3 regions of the Cytobacillus sp. Hz8 genome follow, and region 2 is predicted to be linked to each of the others. Evidence: riboswitches for the same ligand, from Rfam matches in the RefSeq annotation. Region 2 holds a riboswitch; each other region holds the start of a gene.
What was found. A riboswitch is a leader RNA that binds a small molecule or an ion and turns the genes downstream of it on or off. The one in region 2 is predicted to bind S-adenosylmethionine.
Positions count from the first base shown of each region.

Region 1 (3,281 bases), on a different contig from region 2:
TAGTCTTAGAATCACCATCATCAGAGGTTATTAATGTAAATGAAACTTTATCTACACCAAGCTCTTCTTTTGCTTTTTCCCATAATTTTTTCGCTTGATCCGTATCGTGCTTCACTAATTCTCCAGCTGCATCTGCAAAATCTTCTTCATTTTTCGGGTCCTTTGCCATCCCCTTTGGAATAGCCCCAGTTGCTGCACGAGAACCATCAGCTAATACATTCTTGACCAATTCATTTCGATCAATGGATAAACTTAATGCCTTACGCAGATTCTCATTTTGCAGGTTTTTATTTGAACTGGTTCCTAATTCAAGGTTTGTTGCGCGAAGTGCTAAAATATTTATATATCCCGGGTCATCTTTGAATTGTTTAATAAAGTCACCAGATAATGTAACACCATCAATTGTCCCAGCCTGATACAGATTAATTCCAGTAGCCGTTTCTTTTACAACTTGCACATTAATTTGCTTGAGAGAGATGTTATCTTTATCCCAATAATATTTGTTCTTCTTATACTTCCAACTTAATCCGGTACCATCCCAATCTGACAATACGAGCGGACCATTGCTTAAAGTATCTTCACTGCTTTTACCGTATTTATCACCTTTCTCCGTTACAAACTTCTCATTTTGAGGAAAAAGGTTCGTAGAGGAAAGTGTCTCTTTAAAATATACATCGGAATATTCCAAATCAATTTGCAACTGCGTATCGGATAGTGCCTTAATCCCTAATTTACTTTTATCTATTTTTCCTTCATTAATGGCTTGAGCATTTTTTATATTAAAATAAGTGCTGGCATTTTGTGCAGCGGTTTTAGGATCAAACAAGCGCTGCCATGCATAAACAAAATCTTTTGCCGTCAATGGATCACCATTTGACCATTTCAAATCTTTTTTAATATTAATAATATATTGTGTTTTCTCCTTGTTCGTTGCTTTAGGTTCACCGTCAGCAATAGCTGGAACAGCCTCATTTTTCCCGTTAATTTTATACAATCCTTCAGCAAAAATATTAATTTGCTCTGCACTTGCAGTATCATATTCCTTTACGGAGTCTGCTGTTGGTATTTCTGTTGGTGCAACCCAATTTAACACTTGATTATCGGCTAATTGCTCACCTGACTTTCCACTTGCCTTTTCGCCTGAGGAATTATTGCTTCCATTCGTATTAGCAGAGCAACCTACTAACGATGTAATCACAAATAATGATCCAATCAATATACTTAATTTTCTTTTAATTTTTTGCATCTTTTTTACTCCTATCTTTCTCTAAAATTAAATTATTTAGTAAATAATTCCTTTCACTGAAACACACTTACTAGCAATTAGTTTTTTCTTTTCAATCAACTATCCTTTTGAAGACAGCAACACAAATTTCTGTATTGGATGCCATATTTCATTATGTAAGTTCCTCCTATTTCTAAATTTTGTAACGTTTGAGCTCTTGTTGAAAATGTATTGTACTATCTATTGACCTGTTAAAGCTTCAAAATCAGTTTTAGTAAGCCAATAGGAATAGTCGGATTTATGATACTCTATGAAACAAATTAATTATGGCTTCACAAAACAAGACAACTAGTATATGATTTTTTTATTTCTAAAAGATATCGAACAAGCATAATTCAATACTTTGATACAAGACCAATCCAGTCTATAATTTTTTAACTTCATTTTTTCGGGTAAAAGATTCCCTGTTTATCACTAAACCCAATGTATAGAACCCACACCGATATGCGGATGCAAATTTGCTTGAAATGATTCATACTCATGTTCTAAATCAGGAAGAGGTAATTCATACAGACTCTTATCACCATTTTTATAGAATTCAAAAGTAGTAAGTATATTTATTAATTCTTTGCGCCGCTTTTCAAGATTTTTACAAGGATAGTTACTCATTTCATTCACTCCCTTTATTTGATAAAAAATAAAAATCCTATTCTTAAAGATAAGAATAGGATTGACTCAGTAACATGTCACCCTAACTCATCTTCCAAGCATAATGCTTGTTGGAATTAGCACAGTGTTCTTAAAAGAACCTGTTGCTGAGGTATCAAAGGGCCATTCCCTCCACCTCTCTTGATAAGTTGGATATATCAAAGAATATTTAAATTTTATTTTAGCTTTATGTATAAAATAAACCTACTATTCCGATTTGTCAACCATTATTTAGAGGAAAAAAAACTTCACTTTTAAAAACCTGAAAATCATCAGGCAGCAACACAACTTATGTGCTACTGCCTAATGATTTTCAGGTCTAGTTCAATTTAACAAATTCGCGGCAGCATCATTCCAGAAAGTCTATGCAGCTTTCTCGTACTGCCAAGTCCCGTTTTTAAATGAAGCGTTCCTTTCTCTTTGCCTGTTATATGACCGATGACTTTAGCATTTTGTCCAAGCTCGTGCTGTTTTAGTAGCTGAAGAACCTGTGCTTCTTGCTCTTTTTTCACAATGAAAATAACTTTTCCCTCATTTGCAAGATAAAGTGGATCGAATCCAAGGATATCACAGGCACCTTTTACTTCGCTTCGAATTGGGATTTCTTCATTTTCTATTTCCATGGAGATTCCAAAATCCTCTGCGATTTCTACAAGCGTCGTTGCGAGACCGCCTCGTGTAGGATCCCGCATGATTCGAATCCCATCAACCGAATCTATCACACTAGCAATCAACCCATTCAGCGCCGCACAATCACTCTGCAGTTCCGTCTTAATTCCAAGCTCTCCCCGTGCACCTAAAATCGCAATGCCATGGTCACCGATTGTGCCATTAACAATAATGGAGTCTCCTTCATCCATTAATTCCGGTTGGACAGGATGTGTAGGATGAATAAAGCCGATTCCGGTAGTGTTGATGTAAAGCCCATCAATACTTCCTCGTTCTACCACCTTTGTGTCGCCTGCCACAATTTGGACCTGAGCTTTTTGTGCCTCTTCTGCCATTGAATGAACAATTTCCTTCAGTTCTTTCACCTTGAAGCCCTCTTCAATAATAAAACCCGCTGTTAAATATTGCGGAATCATTCCACTTACAGCCAGGTCATTAACCGTCCCAGCAATAGCAAGTTTTCCGATGTTTCCACCAGGGAAAAAGATTGGTTTTACCACGAAGCTATCCGTCGTCACAGCCATTTTTACAGAGGGAGATGGAAAGACAGCTGCATCAAAGCGAGCAAATTCATTATGCCCAAACGCCTTAACAAATACATCTTGTATTAAATTATGTGCCAGCTCTCCTCCATCACCATGAGCTAAGCTAATTCTCTCATCCTTCATTAACTAATCCT
Region 1 covers NZ_JBHKFI010000007.1:95,146-98,426, reverse strand. Annotated here, with positions in the region: gene ACE38V_RS10805 (peptide ABC transporter substrate-binding protein) at 1-1,246, opposite strand, end outside; gene ACE38V_RS10800 (Fur-regulated basic protein FbpA) at 1,700-1,894, opposite strand; SAM riboswitch class I at 1,979-2,084, opposite strand; gene hypE (hydrogenase expression/formation protein HypE) at 2,263-3,270, opposite strand; gene hypD (hydrogenase formation protein HypD) at 3,274-3,281, opposite strand, start outside.
Region 1: linked by a shared signal. The riboswitch ahead of ACE38V_RS10800 (Fur-regulated basic protein FbpA) and the one ahead of ACE38V_RS18650 (hypothetical protein) in region 2 are both predicted to bind S-adenosylmethionine.

Region 2 (3,281 bases):
TATTCCTATTTTTTATTAATTCAGCTTATTGCTAATGATTTCATATAGATAAAATTTTGTACTAATTATTTATTTGTATTCAATCACTAATAAATAACTCTTTCTTTCAAGTTAAAAGTGAGAGAGAAAATGGAACCACCTATTTACAGGCAACTCCATAGAAATCAGGAAATAATTGGATATTATTTATTTTCTACCTTCTCTTCTCTCGAAATACTCATGCAACCGGAATTTACAAATTTCCTTTGTTAAATAAAACAAGATTTTTTTGTCATTTTTACTGAGATTAAACCCTCCATTATTTTTTCAATGATATTCTCTGTAACTAATTCAATTTTCTTCATTACTAACCACAGTTAAAAAAATCCTATTATTAAATCCACCACGTTCATCTGCCTTTTTCTGACGCACATCTTCTAATTCTTCATACGTTGCTCCATGAATACTAGCTAATGAATGAATAATTTCAAGTAAATCAGCTAATTCTTCTATACTATCTCGATCAGTATCGGCTTCTAAATACTCCGATAATTCCTCTTGAGCTTTTTTTCTTAGCTCTGTTTTGTATTCATAGTCAGAAAGAATTTTTGTAAAGGCTTCTTTTCCACTATTCTTGATAATATCAGGGATTTTGTCACGTACTAATTTATTATACACAGGCATTTTTCTTCCTCCTCCTTTATGAATATTCAACCAAATGTCGAAACCATAGCCCTTCTCCACGACCTCGATCTTTGAGATCAAAACATTTTAGACAGAGGTCTTCAGATATTGGTTCATTGCTTATTGTTAAAATACTATTCTCGTAGGTAAAAATAATGGAAAGCTTTCTTAAACCATCAAGGAGAAATTCCATATTCTCATTTGTTTTACTTGTACAATCAAACACATTAAAGCTCTTCTCTTCCACCATAAACCCTTGACGAATAAATAATCGATTCCATTTGTTCATTTTGTTCATATAATCAACTCCCTTTGGTTCATGGATTTATCATCTCAAAAGGCCCGTTCGTTTTTTCCGTTTTCTATGAATCGATCGATAAATACATATTCGATATAATTCCCATACTCCTTCTTGACTTCTAGTCCTTGTTTCTCTAATTCCTCCCACATTTTTCTGTCAGAGAGTACGGGCTCCTTTTTTGAAGGGTAGCCAGTTCATTTTCTGCTATGGTAACTTCATAGGAGTCAACTTTATTTTTTACAACTATTGTGTAATCCGCTTGCTTCATAAGAATCAGTTCATATGCCCTATCCCACTCCTGTAACTGGCTTTCGATTAATTCCGCCACTAAAAAAATGAATCTTTCCGCTTTCATTGATTTTGAAATATAACTTCTGATTACTCCGTTGACAATCATATTCAAACCTCTCCCTTATCCTTATTTTTAATAAAGCATCAAGAAAAAAGGCTCCTCGTTGCAAGCGTAAATGCAACAAGGAACCTTTTTAGTCCGACGTTATCATTCACTGGTTGAAGCTCCTTACCGTGCTTGGCAGGTTGCTGTGAAGTCGTTGAGCCAGTACTCTCGTTCACTCTTGATAACCTTATTAACTTAGTATCATTATATGAGGATTGTTTGAAAAAAATATTGATCATCCTATCTGTCTTACCGGAAATGATGAAAATATTTATACTCTTTTTTCATGTTTTTCGATTATTCAACTCACGTTTTAGGAGATGGCTAATCTCAAGTTAATATCCATGTTAGCCATTTTAATCATGTTAAAGATAGTCTCTTGCTACTTCTTTTCAGAAATCCTTCTAAGGAACAACGGTGACTGGACATGGAGATAACTGTAGAACCCCTAGGCTTACACTTCCTATTAAGGCACTCTTCACAGCACCCATGCCGCGAGTACCCATCACTATACAATAAGCTTTCCTTTCTTCCGCCAGCTTAGTAATTTCCACTTTTGGAATCCCTATACGGATTACCTTTTCAATATGGACGTTTTCGGTTGAAATCGATTGCAGTGCTCTCTCCAAAATTTCTTCTGCTGTATCATGTATATACTCCTGAATTTCTTGCTTAGATATAAAGCGATGCAAATTTGGAGATGAATAGGTTGGTTGCACATTCGTAAGAATAAGCTCCCCATCTATTTGTTTTGCATAAGATATGGCAAATTCAAGTGCTTGATGGGAATAAGTAGAATCATCAATTGGAACAATAATTTGTGCCTTCACTTTTGTCGCTTCTTCGTTCATTAGGAGATCATCCTTTCCCGTAAAAAAACCGTTTTTCTTTGTTATATTACTAATTCTGCAATCCCCACCCTATTTCCTATGTCATTCAGACTTTTTTCAAAATCTGTTTTAAGGTTAAATCATCTTATGAGCACCTGCCCCCAATCTCCATAACGAAAAAGAAGCCTGCACCATAAATTATCAAGTAATCATGGAATGCTCTTTCTGGGTTATATGGCCCCCAACGGATTATTCTGTTTAATCTCTTGGATTGATAGATTTAAGCTATAATTCCCATAATCGAGAATGTTATTAAGAATAAGATTCAACTGTTCTTGTGATTTAACTTTTAATTTTAAATGATAACAGCCTCCCCCCGAAATTCGATGAGCTTCAACAACCTCATTTCGTTCCTGAATAAAGCGAATAAACGAATCATGATTAGTTGTTTTCATATGAATAATGACAAACGCTGTAAAAGGAAGCCCCAATTTCATTTCATCGATGATTAAGGAGTAGGATTTTATGACGCCGCTATCCTCCAGTTTTTTAATACGGTTCCCAACTGCTTGTCCCGTCATATGAATTTGTTCCCCTAAGTCCTTCCATTGTATGCGTGAGTTTTTGGTTAGTAACCGCAAAATTTGAAAATCAATGTTATCAAGTTCCATAATAAATTCCTTTCACCATGAAATGATTTAATCTAAAAGTGTTTCACCAAAGTATCGATAAAATTCAAGATCATCTTTATCATTTTATTATAATAAATATTTCAATGAGGTGAAGAAAATGACTTTAGCTTTAATCATTATTGATATTCAAAATGACTATTTTCCAAATGGAAAGATGGAATTAAGCAACCCTGTTGCCGCTTCTGCCAATGCTAGAAAAATACTTGAATGGTTTAGACAGAATGACAAAAATAATATTTTTCATATTCAGCATATCTCCATTAATAAAGGGGCAAGCTTCTTTCTGCCAAATACAGAGGGAGCTAAAATAAATAAAGCCGTCCTTCCTTTAGAGCACGAAAATGTTATCATAAAACATACACCTAACAGTTTTTTCAAGACCGAATTAGAAAGCAAAT
Region 2 covers NZ_JBHKFI010000019.1:26,756-30,036, forward strand. Annotated here, with positions in the region: gene ACE38V_RS18640 (phosphoribosyl-ATP pyrophosphohydrolase) at 331-663, opposite strand; gene ACE38V_RS18645 (hypothetical protein) at 680-961, opposite strand; gene ACE38V_RS18650 (hypothetical protein) at 1,098-1,361, opposite strand; SAM riboswitch class I at 1,458-1,549, opposite strand; gene ACE38V_RS18655 (universal stress protein) at 1,766-2,212, opposite strand; gene ACE38V_RS18660 (Lrp/AsnC family transcriptional regulator) at 2,422-2,862, opposite strand; gene ACE38V_RS18665 (cysteine hydrolase family protein) at 2,981-3,281, shown strand, end outside.

Region 3 (3,281 bases), on a different contig from region 2:
TGAAATCACCCCTTTATTTCCGATATTTCTGATAAAAATAGATTGATTAATAGTTATAAAGATTGTGAGCACCGTATTTAAATTTCCCAAAACGGATTTATCATCCAATTTCAATCCATTACTTTGTTTTATCTGGCTTTCGTTAATAGATTTACTTTTCCCTTATAACTAATAAAAAAACCTTTCTGCACAGATAAGCAGAAAGGCATTCATTCATGTCCTTTCTCTTATCTACCAAAACAATCATTGTTCTGTGTGAATTGGCACCATTTCAATAATCATATTGACGGTTGCCGGGTTTCATCGGGCACATCCCTCCACCTCTCTTGATAAGAGTGAATCTCATCTATATTCAATTAAGTTCTATTTCAGAAAAGTTCATAAAATTGTTACGAGACTTATCGTATCACGGAAATAAAAGGGTGTCAATGACAATTCAACTGTTTTATACTGGTAAATTCCCTAATAATTATTATATCAATATTAAAGATTAAGCCTTTGCTGCGAGACTTGTAATCCCTGTTGCCGCCCCAATCGCTTGCTCTAAATCCTCAATGAGATCGTCTGCATTTTCAATACCAATAGAAAGGCGAATGAGATCCTCAGGTACTCCTGCAGCGGCTAATCCTTCTGCATCTAATTGTTGATGAGTCGTACTTGCTGGATGTATAACAAGACTTTTTGCATCACCGACGTTCGCCACATGAGCCCATAATTCTAGATGATTAATAAATGCAGCCCCTGCTTCTCTGCCCCCTGCAATTCCAAAAACAACAACAGATCCAGCACCTTTAGGAAAATATTTATCTACAAGAACTTTATCGGAACTTGTTTCAAGGCCAGGGTAGATGATCCATGTTACTGCTGGATGTTTTTGTAAGTAATCCACAATGATCTTCGTGTTTGCGACATGTTCCTTCATTCTTACATGTAGAGTCTCTAATCCAAGGGTAAATTGAAAGGCATTTTGTGGACTCAAGGTTGGTCCAAAATCACGAAGAAGCTGAACTCTTGCTTTTGTAATATAGGCCACCGCTCCTAATGCTTCGCTATAAACAATATCGTGGTAGCTTGGGTCTGGTTCAGTAAATCCAGGGAATTTAGGTGAATTCCAATCAAACTTTCCTCCATCTACAATTACGCCACCAAGAGTGGTTCCATTTCCTAACAACCATTTTGTTGCTGAGTGTACAACAATATCAGCTCCAAATTCGATTGGTCTGCATAAGTACGGAGTTGCAAAAGTATTATCAACAATCAGTGGAATACCTGCTTCATGAGCAATATTCGCTACACCTTCAATATCAAGAACTTTTAAACTTGGATTACCAATCGTTTCAGCATAAATGGCCTTCGTCTTATCGGTAATGGCATTTTTGAAGTTATCTAAAGAATCTGGCTCAACAAGCTTTACGCTGATTCCATATTTCGGTAAGGTAACAGCAAATAAGTTATATGTACCCCCATATAAATTGGATGCAGCAACAATTTCATCACCAGCTTGAGCAATATTTAATATTGCTAATGTGATTGCCGCCATTCCGCTGGCAACTGCTAAAGCACCTACGCCTCCTTCAAGCAAAGCAATTCTTTCTTCAAATACAGTTAGAGTCGGGTTATGAATACGAGTATAAATGTAACCAGGTTCCTTTAACCCAAACAAATTGGCTGCATGTTCTGTATTTTTAAACTGGTAGGCATTATTTTGATAAATGGGTACCGCCCTTGCTCCTGTCACTGGATCTGGTTCAAGTCCGCCATGAACTCCAAGGGTTTCAAAGTGATAATTTTTTTGTTTTTCTGTCATTTTCTCAACTCTCCCTTTTTCTTATCATTTTTTAGCATATTTCAGCAAACGATAAAAAAACCTCTTCATAAGAAGAGGTTTGATATCGAACTCTTCTTATCTGTCAGAGTAATCCTCTGCTGGAATTAGCACCGTGTAAATCAACCGGTTGCCGGGCTTCATAGGGCCAGTCCCTCCACCTCTCTAGATAAGAACCTATTTAATTATTTTCAAAAAATTATGATTACATGAATATTAGCATAATTAGTTTATGACCGTCAATGTTTTTTTAATATTATTGGTAGGGTTTCCCAAGAATAAACAAGGTTTCTAAATAGAGTGTTGTTCTGTATGTTGCTATCATTTCCAATTTTTCCCTTTTTACTGCCTCTCGTAATTTCACTTTTCCTTCTAACACGGATTCAATAATTCGCTCCTCACCTATAATTTCACAGTCTGGTCGAATGACATCATCTGAATTAACCATGAGAAGATCACCTTTACCAATTAACAGATTCGCATTGCTTTTTTCCGTTTTAATGCTTAATTTAATTAATGAATCATTTAACAAGTCCATTAAATGTTTTTTGCCCTTGACTCCGTTAATAAAATCAACCAAAACGTCTTGCAATGTTCTCACACTCCCTTTTGTAGATAATAATTCTATTAAATGGCATAAATCCCTTTAACAACTTTTATTTTCTTTCGACAAAAAAAAGACAATGGAGCTTTTTATCTTCCATCGTCTTTTATTTCCTAAGAAATATGTCAAAATTTACAAGAGCATCCTAATTGATGTCGAGTGTTTTGGGACTTTCAATGCCAAATTTCAACACTTTGTCCATTGGTAAAAAATACTCTTATCTTCAATTAGATTTCACTAGACCTTGTAATTTTTCATATAAATGAGGAACGGAGTGAAATGCATAAATTCTTTCAAGAATTTTCCCATTCTGAAAGATAAGAAGGCAAGGCACACTTTCTATTGACCATTCTTTAGCATATTCTGGTATGAAATTTAAATTCATTTTGCGAAATTGCTCATTTGGTAATAATTGTTCAACTACTTCGAGAATCTTACCGGCAATTTTACACGTTCCACAAAGGGGAGTATACAAATAGAGGAAAGACACTCCCTTTTTCTCCATATATTGTTTTAAACCTGACATTGATGACTCATCCATTTGCTAACCTCTGTCTAAAAATTCTGTATAGACATCTATATTTGCTCCCGTTAATACAGTTGCTAAGTGATATTCTGGAGCCGTTGCTACTTCACGATAGCACCTATCAATATAAAGATGCTCAGCATCAGGAAATTCTCTTTTTAATTGATTCCGCAGCTTCATCCCTGCTTCATCAGCATCGACTAAAATATAAATATCGCGATCCTCAAGTGTGTCTACTAATTCATCAAGCTTTGTCATGCTAATGGTTCCATTCGTGCAGATCACATCAATAGGTTCCTTGATAATATTCATTATTTTTCTTTTAT
Region 3 covers NZ_JBHKFI010000008.1:126,426-129,706, reverse strand. Annotated here, with positions in the region: SAM riboswitch class I at 225-336, opposite strand; gene ACE38V_RS11950 (O-acetylhomoserine aminocarboxypropyltransferase/cysteine synthase family protein) at 491-1,807, opposite strand; SAM riboswitch class I at 1,901-2,001, opposite strand; gene ACE38V_RS11945 (hypothetical protein) at 2,082-2,417, opposite strand; gene ACE38V_RS11940 (thioredoxin family protein) at 2,653-2,955, opposite strand; gene ACE38V_RS11935 (toprim domain-containing protein) at 2,974-3,281, opposite strand, start outside.
Region 3: linked by a shared signal. The riboswitch ahead of ACE38V_RS11950 (O-acetylhomoserine aminocarboxypropyltransferase/cysteine synthase family protein) and the one ahead of ACE38V_RS18650 (hypothetical protein) in region 2 are both predicted to bind S-adenosylmethionine.